2 regions of the Desemzia sp. FAM 23989 genome follow, and region 2 is predicted to be linked to the other one. Evidence: a T-box and tRNA genes for the amino acid it is inferred to sense, from the RefSeq annotation. Region 2 holds a T-box; the other holds one or more tRNA genes.
The links. The T-box of region 2 lies ahead of serS (serine--tRNA ligase). A T-box ahead of a tRNA ligase gene usually reads a tRNA of that ligase, here a tRNA-Ser.
Positions count from the first base shown of each region.

Region 1: it has a tRNA-Ser gene. The T-box ahead of serS (serine--tRNA ligase) is inferred to sense a tRNA for this amino acid. The anticodon was not compared.

Region 1 is NZ_JBGQQT010000012.1:59,089-63,526, reverse strand. Features, by position in the region: gene ACEN36_RS08295 (PepSY domain-containing protein) at 1-384, shown strand, start outside; gene ACEN36_RS08290 (CDP-alcohol phosphatidyltransferase family protein) at 441-1,001, opposite strand; gene ACEN36_RS08285 (hypothetical protein) at 1,174-1,848, opposite strand; tRNA gene ACEN36_RS08280 (tRNA-Ser) at 2,034-2,123, shown strand; gene ACEN36_RS08275 (DUF975 family protein) at 2,225-3,169, opposite strand; gene ACEN36_RS08270 (general stress protein) at 3,482-4,258, opposite strand.
Region 2 is NZ_JBGQQT010000021.1:141-4,578, reverse strand. Features, by position in the region: gene ACEN36_RS10740 (sensor histidine kinase) at 1-88, shown strand, start outside; gene ACEN36_RS10735 (serine hydrolase) at 302-1,657, shown strand; T-box leader at 1,728-1,966, shown strand; gene serS (serine--tRNA ligase) at 2,020-3,294, shown strand; gene msrA (peptide-methionine (S)-S-oxide reductase MsrA) at 3,459-3,995, shown strand.

The sequences.
Region 1 (4,438 bases), on a different contig from region 2:
ATTTATAACGAAACCCATCCTAATTCTTCTATTGAATCCATTGAATTTGATGATGACGATGGAAAATACGAATATGACTTTAATGGGTTTGATGAGTCTGCTGAATATGAATTGAGCATTGATGCTTCTACAGGAGAAGCCATCGATAGAGATACTGACAATAATGATGATGACAACAATGATGCTTTGAACTTAGACAACATCGTTTCTCCTCAAGAAGCTATGACAACTGCTATGGAAGAAGTCGGCTCTGGATATGTGGATAGTTGGCATTTAGATACCGAAAACGGCTCAACCGTTTATGAGATCAGTATTGAGAATACTCAAGATGATGACGATGTTATTATTAATGCTGAAACAGGAGCATTCATGCACAGAGATTAAACCATTTAACGACACACAAAAAAGCTGGTCTAGGCCAGCTTTTTCTGTACTTTTATTTAGTTGTTTGATTGATACATATACACAAAAATTTTTGTGTACAACATGAACGACAACAATAAAAAGAATCCCGTGATCAACATTAATCCATTAGCAATAGCATCACTGATCATTGGAAAAGCCACCATTATCGTCATGCACGTATAAAATACCGCTGTTGACACTTTTCCATACCACAAAGCACCGTCTAATTTTTTGTTTTTCTTGATCAAAACAATATTCCAAAAGAGCATGGACAGTTCTTTCACTAAAAATAAAATCACGATGATCCACATATACTGAAAACGAACCATTAAACAAAACAGAATCGCCGCTTGTGTTACTTTATCTGCTACCGGATCCAACAACTTTCCGATATCCGTAATTTGATTGAATTTTCGAGCAATAATGCCATCCACTAAATCTGTGATTCCAGAAAAAAGGATGATGAGGCCCGCAATTCTATAATCTTGGATACTGTCAGCATTTACATAAAATGAAACAAATACCGGTACCAGAATTAACCGAATAATAGAAAGTATATTGGGGATCGTGAAAATCTCTTTTCCCTTATGTGCCATTCTCTCTCCTCCACTAATCTTTTACTGTTTTATCCTTATGTAGGACACTTATCTTTTTTATCATACCATTTGATAAAGCTTTTTACATCACTTTTCATCTTGAAAAAATATCCTGTGACACAAAAAAAGAACCTGAAAGTAATCTCTCAGGATCCAGACTGTATCATTAAAATTATCTTTCATCGTATTCAAATGAATCGATTGAATAAGTAACATTTTCTAGATCACTCACACTAAAGAATGCTTCTTGACTGTCCATTGGAATTTTGAAATACGCTGGCATTGTAGTATCTGTTTCCAGAATCCCAAAATCATCTTCAGATAAAACAAATGGAGCGCTATCTAATATAACTTCCCCATCAACAGTACTCATGCTGACAGTTAAGTTAATATTTGTCATTGCCATATCTGTCCGGTTCACTATAATGAACACCGCTTTAACATTATCTTGGCCTTGCTCCCCTAAAAATAGACCTGTGAAATGAATAGCCACATCATTATCAATACCTAATTCTTCCGTTTGGGACATTCTGGTTTGGATTTCTTGGAGCAATGGATCACTTTCTAATGTATAGCCTTGATCGATCTCAGACTTTTGAGGAACTAACGGGAATTCTGAAGTGGCTACTTCTCCGCCAGTACTCTCAGACTCACTTGAACTTGCTTCTGAAGAAGCTGCTGAAGATGATGCTGAACTCTCTTCTACACTTGATTCAGAAGTTTCTGCACTCGATTCAACACTAGACTCTGAAGATTCGCTTACTTGTGACTCTTCCGTAGTACCTCCCATTAAATCGCAACCCGCTAACAAAGCAGCAACTCCCAGTAACGTTACCAATTTTTTCATATTCTTCTCCTCCTAAGTTTTTGCCCCTTTCCAGATAAGTGATTATCAATTAAGAAACATAAGGTGTTTTACTTCTACAATTCTATTATACCTTAGAAGAGATAGTGTTCAAAATGAAATACTCAATTTGGTTATTGTCATCCTAAAAAAACAGGTTTATACTAAAGAAAGTGGCCAATAACAATGGAAGATTACCCAAGTTCGGCTGAAGGGGACGGTCTCGAAAATCGTTAGGCGAATTTATTCGTGCAAGGGTTCAAATCCCTTATCTTCCATACAAAAAAGGCTGCTGGCCTATAATTTACAGACTTCTTCGGTCTGGTGTTAGCGTTTAGGCCTGCAGTCTTTTTTTATTTTGTACAGTTAGTATTGAACACTAGAACCTATCTTGGTTATTTTCTGAATCATCAAAATCATCGGATTCATCATATGGATCGATGTAGTCAGTAGAATAACTAGAATTCTCTTCATATTCCACTTCATCCATTTCCATCTCTGGGAAACCCACTAAATCACGGTAAAAAACTTGATTAGCTGTTTTTCTATAAGGTTCAACATAAAGCGACAGAATGAGGATCACTAAAATGAACGCCAGGACTACAAAAATCATTCCAAAGAAGAATCCCCAGAATTCATTTGGTGCATATGTGCTGGCATATTCGAATTGGTAGCTGATCGTATTGATACTGCCGAAAATAAACGCTAAAAATAGAATAACGGGTATTAAGTACCATAAAATAAATGAAAATTGCAGTTTAAAATAGTCCCATTTTCTACCTTCCATGATTTCTTTACTGCGTTGAATCGCACCCATGATATCCAAATTTGGATCGTCTTTGTAGACATTAAACGATTGACTGTAACTATAAGATTTAATGATTCCTGGTATGATCAGCAATAAACTCCACAAGATAATAAATAAATTAGTTACTACTGAGATCCCTAAAACTTTAAAAAATCGATTGGTTTTTAAGGACTGAAACATCGCTTCTACAGTTAATTTTTCCCCGTCAACCATATCTAGTAAAGACCAGTCATAACCGACTGCGAAGACAGCCGTAATAAAGCTGACTACTATAGTCACCAATGAAGAAAGAATCGTTTCTCTTGTACTTGCAGCTATCATATCCGAGGTAACCAGTGCTGGATCTTGTGAAAATGTTGATGTTAAGCTCTCAAAGCTGCCCGCTCCTACGAGACCCAATAACACCTCACTGATAATGGAAGTTAAAATAGTCATAATCACTAAGTTTAATATCGCTATTTTCCAATTTCCTGAAAGCCTTGCTTTGGCTTCTTTCTTTAGTTCTCTTGTTCTCATACATACTCCTCCACTCTTTCCCTACATTTTTCTGGTGGGCTACGCTCATTATACCAAATAAAGAGAATTCTTTAAGAATAATTCAAAAGAATTCTCTTTTATTTTTTATGAAGTATTGACAACAAATCCATGACTATAAGTTACTTTTTTTTCTTTGGTCTCAAGAAATAAATCAAAGACAGCAGCAACGAAAAATACACTCCGACATACCCTAAAGCAAAATAGGTGATGATTCTCAGCATTGATCTCACCAACTTTCTTTTAAAGCAACGTCCTCTCGTTTAACAGACTCAACAGCTCGTATGATGTCTACTATCTTCTCTTCTCATCATCTGGACCTTCTCCTTGTATATTAGGACTGTTCGAATCTAAAGGTTCTATACCTTGCGGTGGAATTTTAGGGTCAATTCCAAATCCTGGTATAGTCGGATCAGTTGGCTCATCTGTTAAAGGTTGATTGTTCAATTCTTGATTAACTTGGGTAACCTCATGATCTTCAACGTACTGAGTTTCTTCGTCTGCATTTCTATTTCTCTCCTTAGACGTGTAAGTGAATTTATCTTGTACATCTGTTGTCCCGCTATCTGAAGTACGTATATCATTGGAATTTCTTGAACTGAAATCAGCATCGACTCCTGTTCCAGGTAAAATCGGGTTGATTCCACCCGGGGTTTCGTTAAAATCTCCTGTCTCTCCACCAGTCATACTAGTATTTTCAGAGGATTGAGCAGTCTCGCTTTCTCTTCCCATAGTAAAGCTCGTGCTTTCTTCAACCAATATGACATAGCCATTGTTTTTGACCACTTCATTGTATTGATTTCTCAAATGCTCCTCTAATTCATATTTTCCTAAAGGATTTTCTGCATCACTATCACTAAAACTTTCTTTTATTTTATCTAGCATTCCTTTATCTTCTTCTTTAGCTACTGTATCTATTTTAGCATCAGTGATATCTTTTAGTTGTTCTTCATTTTCTTTTTTAGTCATGACCGTGATGTCTTTTTCTTTGTACCCCAATTCTACCAAGTCATTTATTTTTTCTACTGTTTCTTCTGCTGATAAAAAACTATCAATTACTTTATAGCTCATATTTTTTCCTCCTCTTATTCCTATCTTCTAGGAATTGCATCTCTTTCAAGATAATCGTATCAAATCAGTAACCCCTTTCCAACTATTTAGCCTAGGGAAGTATCCATTTTGCGCTTTCCTACGAAGATGTTTGATCGCTTTAGCTTTATTTTCAGTAATGGTAAAAAAGGATATAACTTT
Region 2 (4,438 bases):
AGAATTGCATCACGGGACGATCAGTGCAGTATCAGATAAAAACTGGACGCGTTTTATTATCCGACTTCCACTAAATTCTCTAGAGTGAAATGCTTGATTGTTTCACGTGAATCATTTTAAAAAAATGTGAACACAAAACAGCCGTCATTCTTTCTTTAACGGGAAAGAGGGTTGTTTTTTTATACCTTCTTCGTTAATATAGAAAAAGCGAGAAAATTACTTATTTATCTCTATTACTTAATGAATTTAAAAGAAAAACTAAAAAACAAATCATCATATGATTGAGGAGAACATAAAACCCATGAAAAAACTTAAAAAATTCGGAGCTATCCTTGCTACTACAATCTTAGTTGGGACAGCAGCGCCTACTTTTCAAATTGCTGGAACAGAATTTAACGTCACGACAGAAGCTGTAGCAGCTTCACAAGCACCTGAAATCAATGCAAATGCTGCCTTTGCTATAGAAGCAGGAACAGGAAAAGTGTTGTTGAACCAAAATGGAGACACTCCACTAGGAATTGCTTCGATGACGAAAATGATTGTAGAATATATTTTATTTGAAGCTATTGAGGCTGGCGAAGTGAGCTGGGATCAACAAGTTTCTATTAGTGATTATGCATTTAAGATCAGTCATGATACAAGACTGTCAAATGTTCATTTGCGTCAAGACGAAACTTATTCTATCGAAGAATTGTACCAGTCACTAGCAATCTATTCAGCAAATGGCTCAACGATCGCAATTGCTGAAGCTATTGCAGGATCAGAACCAGCTTTTGTTGACTTAATGAGAGAACAACTGGACGAGTGGGGTATCACAGAATACCAAATCTATAATGCTACAGGTTTAAATAATTCTGATTTACAAGGAAATGTTTATCCAGGTAGTTCAGAGACAGATGAAAACACTATGACTGCAAGAGGAATTGCTGAAGTAGCGATGCATTTGGTCAATGATTATCCAGAGGTATTGGAAACAACGAGTATTCCTAAAATGACTTTTAGAGAAGGAACTTCCGACGCTATTGATATGTCGAACTGGAACTGGATGCTGGAAGGTTTGTTATTTGAACGTGAAAACGTGGATGGTCTTAAAACAGGAACGACTGATTTTGCTGGAGCTTCAATAGCTGGTACGGCAAAAGAAGATGACATGCGTATTATCACTATCGTAATGAATGCAGAAAACGGTGAGACAGACAAAGGGGCTCGTTTCAAAGAAACCGATAAAATCATGGATTGGGTATTTGCCAACTGGGACTTCTTAGATGTTTATAAAGAAGGAGACGTTGTATCTGAAGCTGGAACGGTAGCTGTTGATAAAGGAAAAGCTGATTCTGCAGAGGTCTCAGCGGGTTCTGATGTAACGATTGTCGTCCCACAAGGAACAGACGCAGAATCTGTAACAGCTGACTTTGTTGCTGATCCAGAGTTGCTAAATGCGGAAGACCAAGTAACAGCTCCGCTTAAAAAAGGACAAGAGATGGGTAAAGTCCAAGTATCTGTTGAAGGTGAAGATCTAGGATACATTGATGGAAATGATGGGCAAGAAGTATCGGCTGTTGCAACAGAAGCCATTGAAAAAGCAAATGTATTTGTACTTTCAGGTCGTTGGGTCGGAAACTTCTTCTCAGATTTATTCGCTGATATCTTCAAGTAAGCCAAATATTAGTTTTTGTTGACTTATAAATAGTGATTCGTTAAAATAAAGGCACATAAATTCAATAGATTGAACGTTAGTAATGTGAGCTAGTAAAGAAGAATTGATTTGCAGAGAGTCAGCGGGTGGTGCAAGCTGATAATTACTTTTCTTGAATCCATCACGTGAAGTAAATAATGAACCTTAGCAGTTTGTGGTTAAGTATTAAATTATTTCGGCTCCAGACCGTTATCTGAAGTAGAGAGTAGCTTTTTTATAAAGTTAAATCTGGGTGGTACCGCGAAATAGATAGTCCAATTCGTCCCTATATCATTAGGGAGGATTGGACTTTTTTTGTACATACAATTTTAGGAGGGAAAACAATGTTAGACAACAAAGAGCTGAGAAACAATTTTGATGAAGTGGCTAAAAAATTAGCTGCTCGTGGAGTTAAGGAAGAAGAGTTGAATCGTTACCTCGAATTGGATGGTAAGAGACGTGATTTAATAGTCGAAACAGAAAAGTTAAAAAGCTACCGTAATGAAGTATCCGATGCAATTGCTACATTAAAGCGCGCGAAAGAAAATGCAGAGAGTAAAATCATTGAAATGCGTGAAGTAGGCGGAAAGATCAAACAGTTGGATCAAGAGTTGGCTACTATAGAAGAGAACCTGGAAAACATTGCCACTCGTTTACCTAATTTACCGCACGAATCAGTACCAGTTGGCGCTGATGAAGAAGAAAACGTAGAAATACGCAAATGGGGCGAAACTCCTAGTTATGACTTTGTGCCTAAACCCCACTGGGAAATAGGGGAAGAATTGGGGATTTTAGATTTCGAACGGGGCGCGAAAGTATCTGGCAGCCGTTTTCTTTACTATAAAGGACTTGGAGCTCGCCTAGAACGAGCTGTTTACAATTTTATGTTAGACTTGCATATTTATGAACACAACTATACAGAAATGATGACACCTTACTTGGTAAACAGCAAAGCGATGTTTGGAACAGGACAATTCCCTAAATTTAAAGAAGATGTTTTCCAAATGCAAGACAGTGATCTGACCTTGATTCCAACCGCTGAAGTACCACTGACCAACTATTACCAAGATGAGATTATTGATGCAAAAGAATTGCCGATTTATTTCACAGCTTTAAGCCCTTCTTTTAGATCTGAAGCTGGAAGTGCTGGACGAGACACCAGAGGTTTGATTCGTTTGCACCAATTCAATAAAGTAGAAATGGTTAAATTTAGTAAACCTGAAGAATCATATGAAGAACTAGAAAAAATGACTGCTAATGCGGAGGATGTGCTGCAAAAATTGAATCTTCCTTACCGTGTGTTGGCATTGTGTACAGGAGATATGGGCTTTTCAGCAGCCAAAACATATGATTTAGAAGTATGGATACCTGCTCAAAATACGTATCGCGAAATTTCTTCTTGCTCAAATACGGAAGCTTTTCAAGCTAGAAGAGCAAAAATCCGCTACCGTAATGAAGAAACAGGCAAATTAGAATACGTTCATACGTTAAATGGTTCAGGACTAGCAGTAGGACGAACAGTAGCAGCTATTCTAGAAAACTATCAACAAGCAGATGGCTCAGTAAAAATTCCGGAAGCATTGGTTTCCTATATGGGTGGATTAACTGAAATCCGTTAAAAAATGTATTATATAGTAGCAACTTGTTCTATTAATCAGACGGGTACAAAAGGAAGCAGTCATTTGATGCTTCCTTTTTGCAATTAACATCAATCGTAACTTTTTAAAAACTCCATTAAAGGTGATATACTAGTAAATACTAATTTAGAAAAGAAGGTATAGAGATGGGACAAACTAATTTAAAACAAGCTACATTTGCTGGCGGATGTTTCTGGTGTATGGTAAAACCTTTTGATTCTCTACCCGGTATAGAGAAAGTAGTTTCTGGATATACGGGTGGGCACGTTAAGAATCCAACATATGAAGAAGTTACAACGGGTACTACTGGACATACAGAAGCTGTACAAATCACTTATGATCCAGAAGTATTTAAATACGAAGATTTAGTAGAAGTGTATTGGAGACAAACGGACCCAACAGATGCTTCAGGTCAATTTGCAGACAAAGGAGATTCTTACCGCCCTGTTATTTTTTATTATGATGAAGAGCAAAAGAGAATTGCAGAAGCTTCTAAACAAGCTTTACAAAGCAGCGGAAGATTTCAGCAACCGATTGTTACCTCTATAGAACCGGCACAACCATTCTATGAAGCAGAAGAGTATCACCAAGACTTCTACAAGAAAAATAGTGCTCATTACAATAGATACAGTCGCGGTTCAGGTAGAGTCGGGTTTATCCAACAAAACTGGGGAAATGAATAATAGTATATTTTTGCAATAAATATACATTTTGATTAAAGCTGTACCATTTTAGAAATCAATCGACTAACGTTCGCTAATTTGAATGAAATATGTCGTTTTAGCGAAGGTTTGATTTGTAAAGTTCAGCTTTGGTATTTTGTAAATTTTATTTCAATGAAAAGCTTGACGAAACCCAAGAATGTTGGTATAGTAATAAACGTTGCAGGTGACAAAGATTCAACAAACCAGTAACAAAAAATAATTTCAAAAAGTTGTTGACATTGAGTCGACGATCTGGTATTATTAAGAAGTTGTCTCAGCGACAACGCGAACGAAATTAGACCTTTGAAAACTAAACAAAGTAAGACGAACCAAACGTGTAAGGAAGTTTTGGCAAGTGCCAAAACAAACAAATTAGTGAATATTTATTCGCTAGCAATCAATTAATGAGCTACAAGCATCAT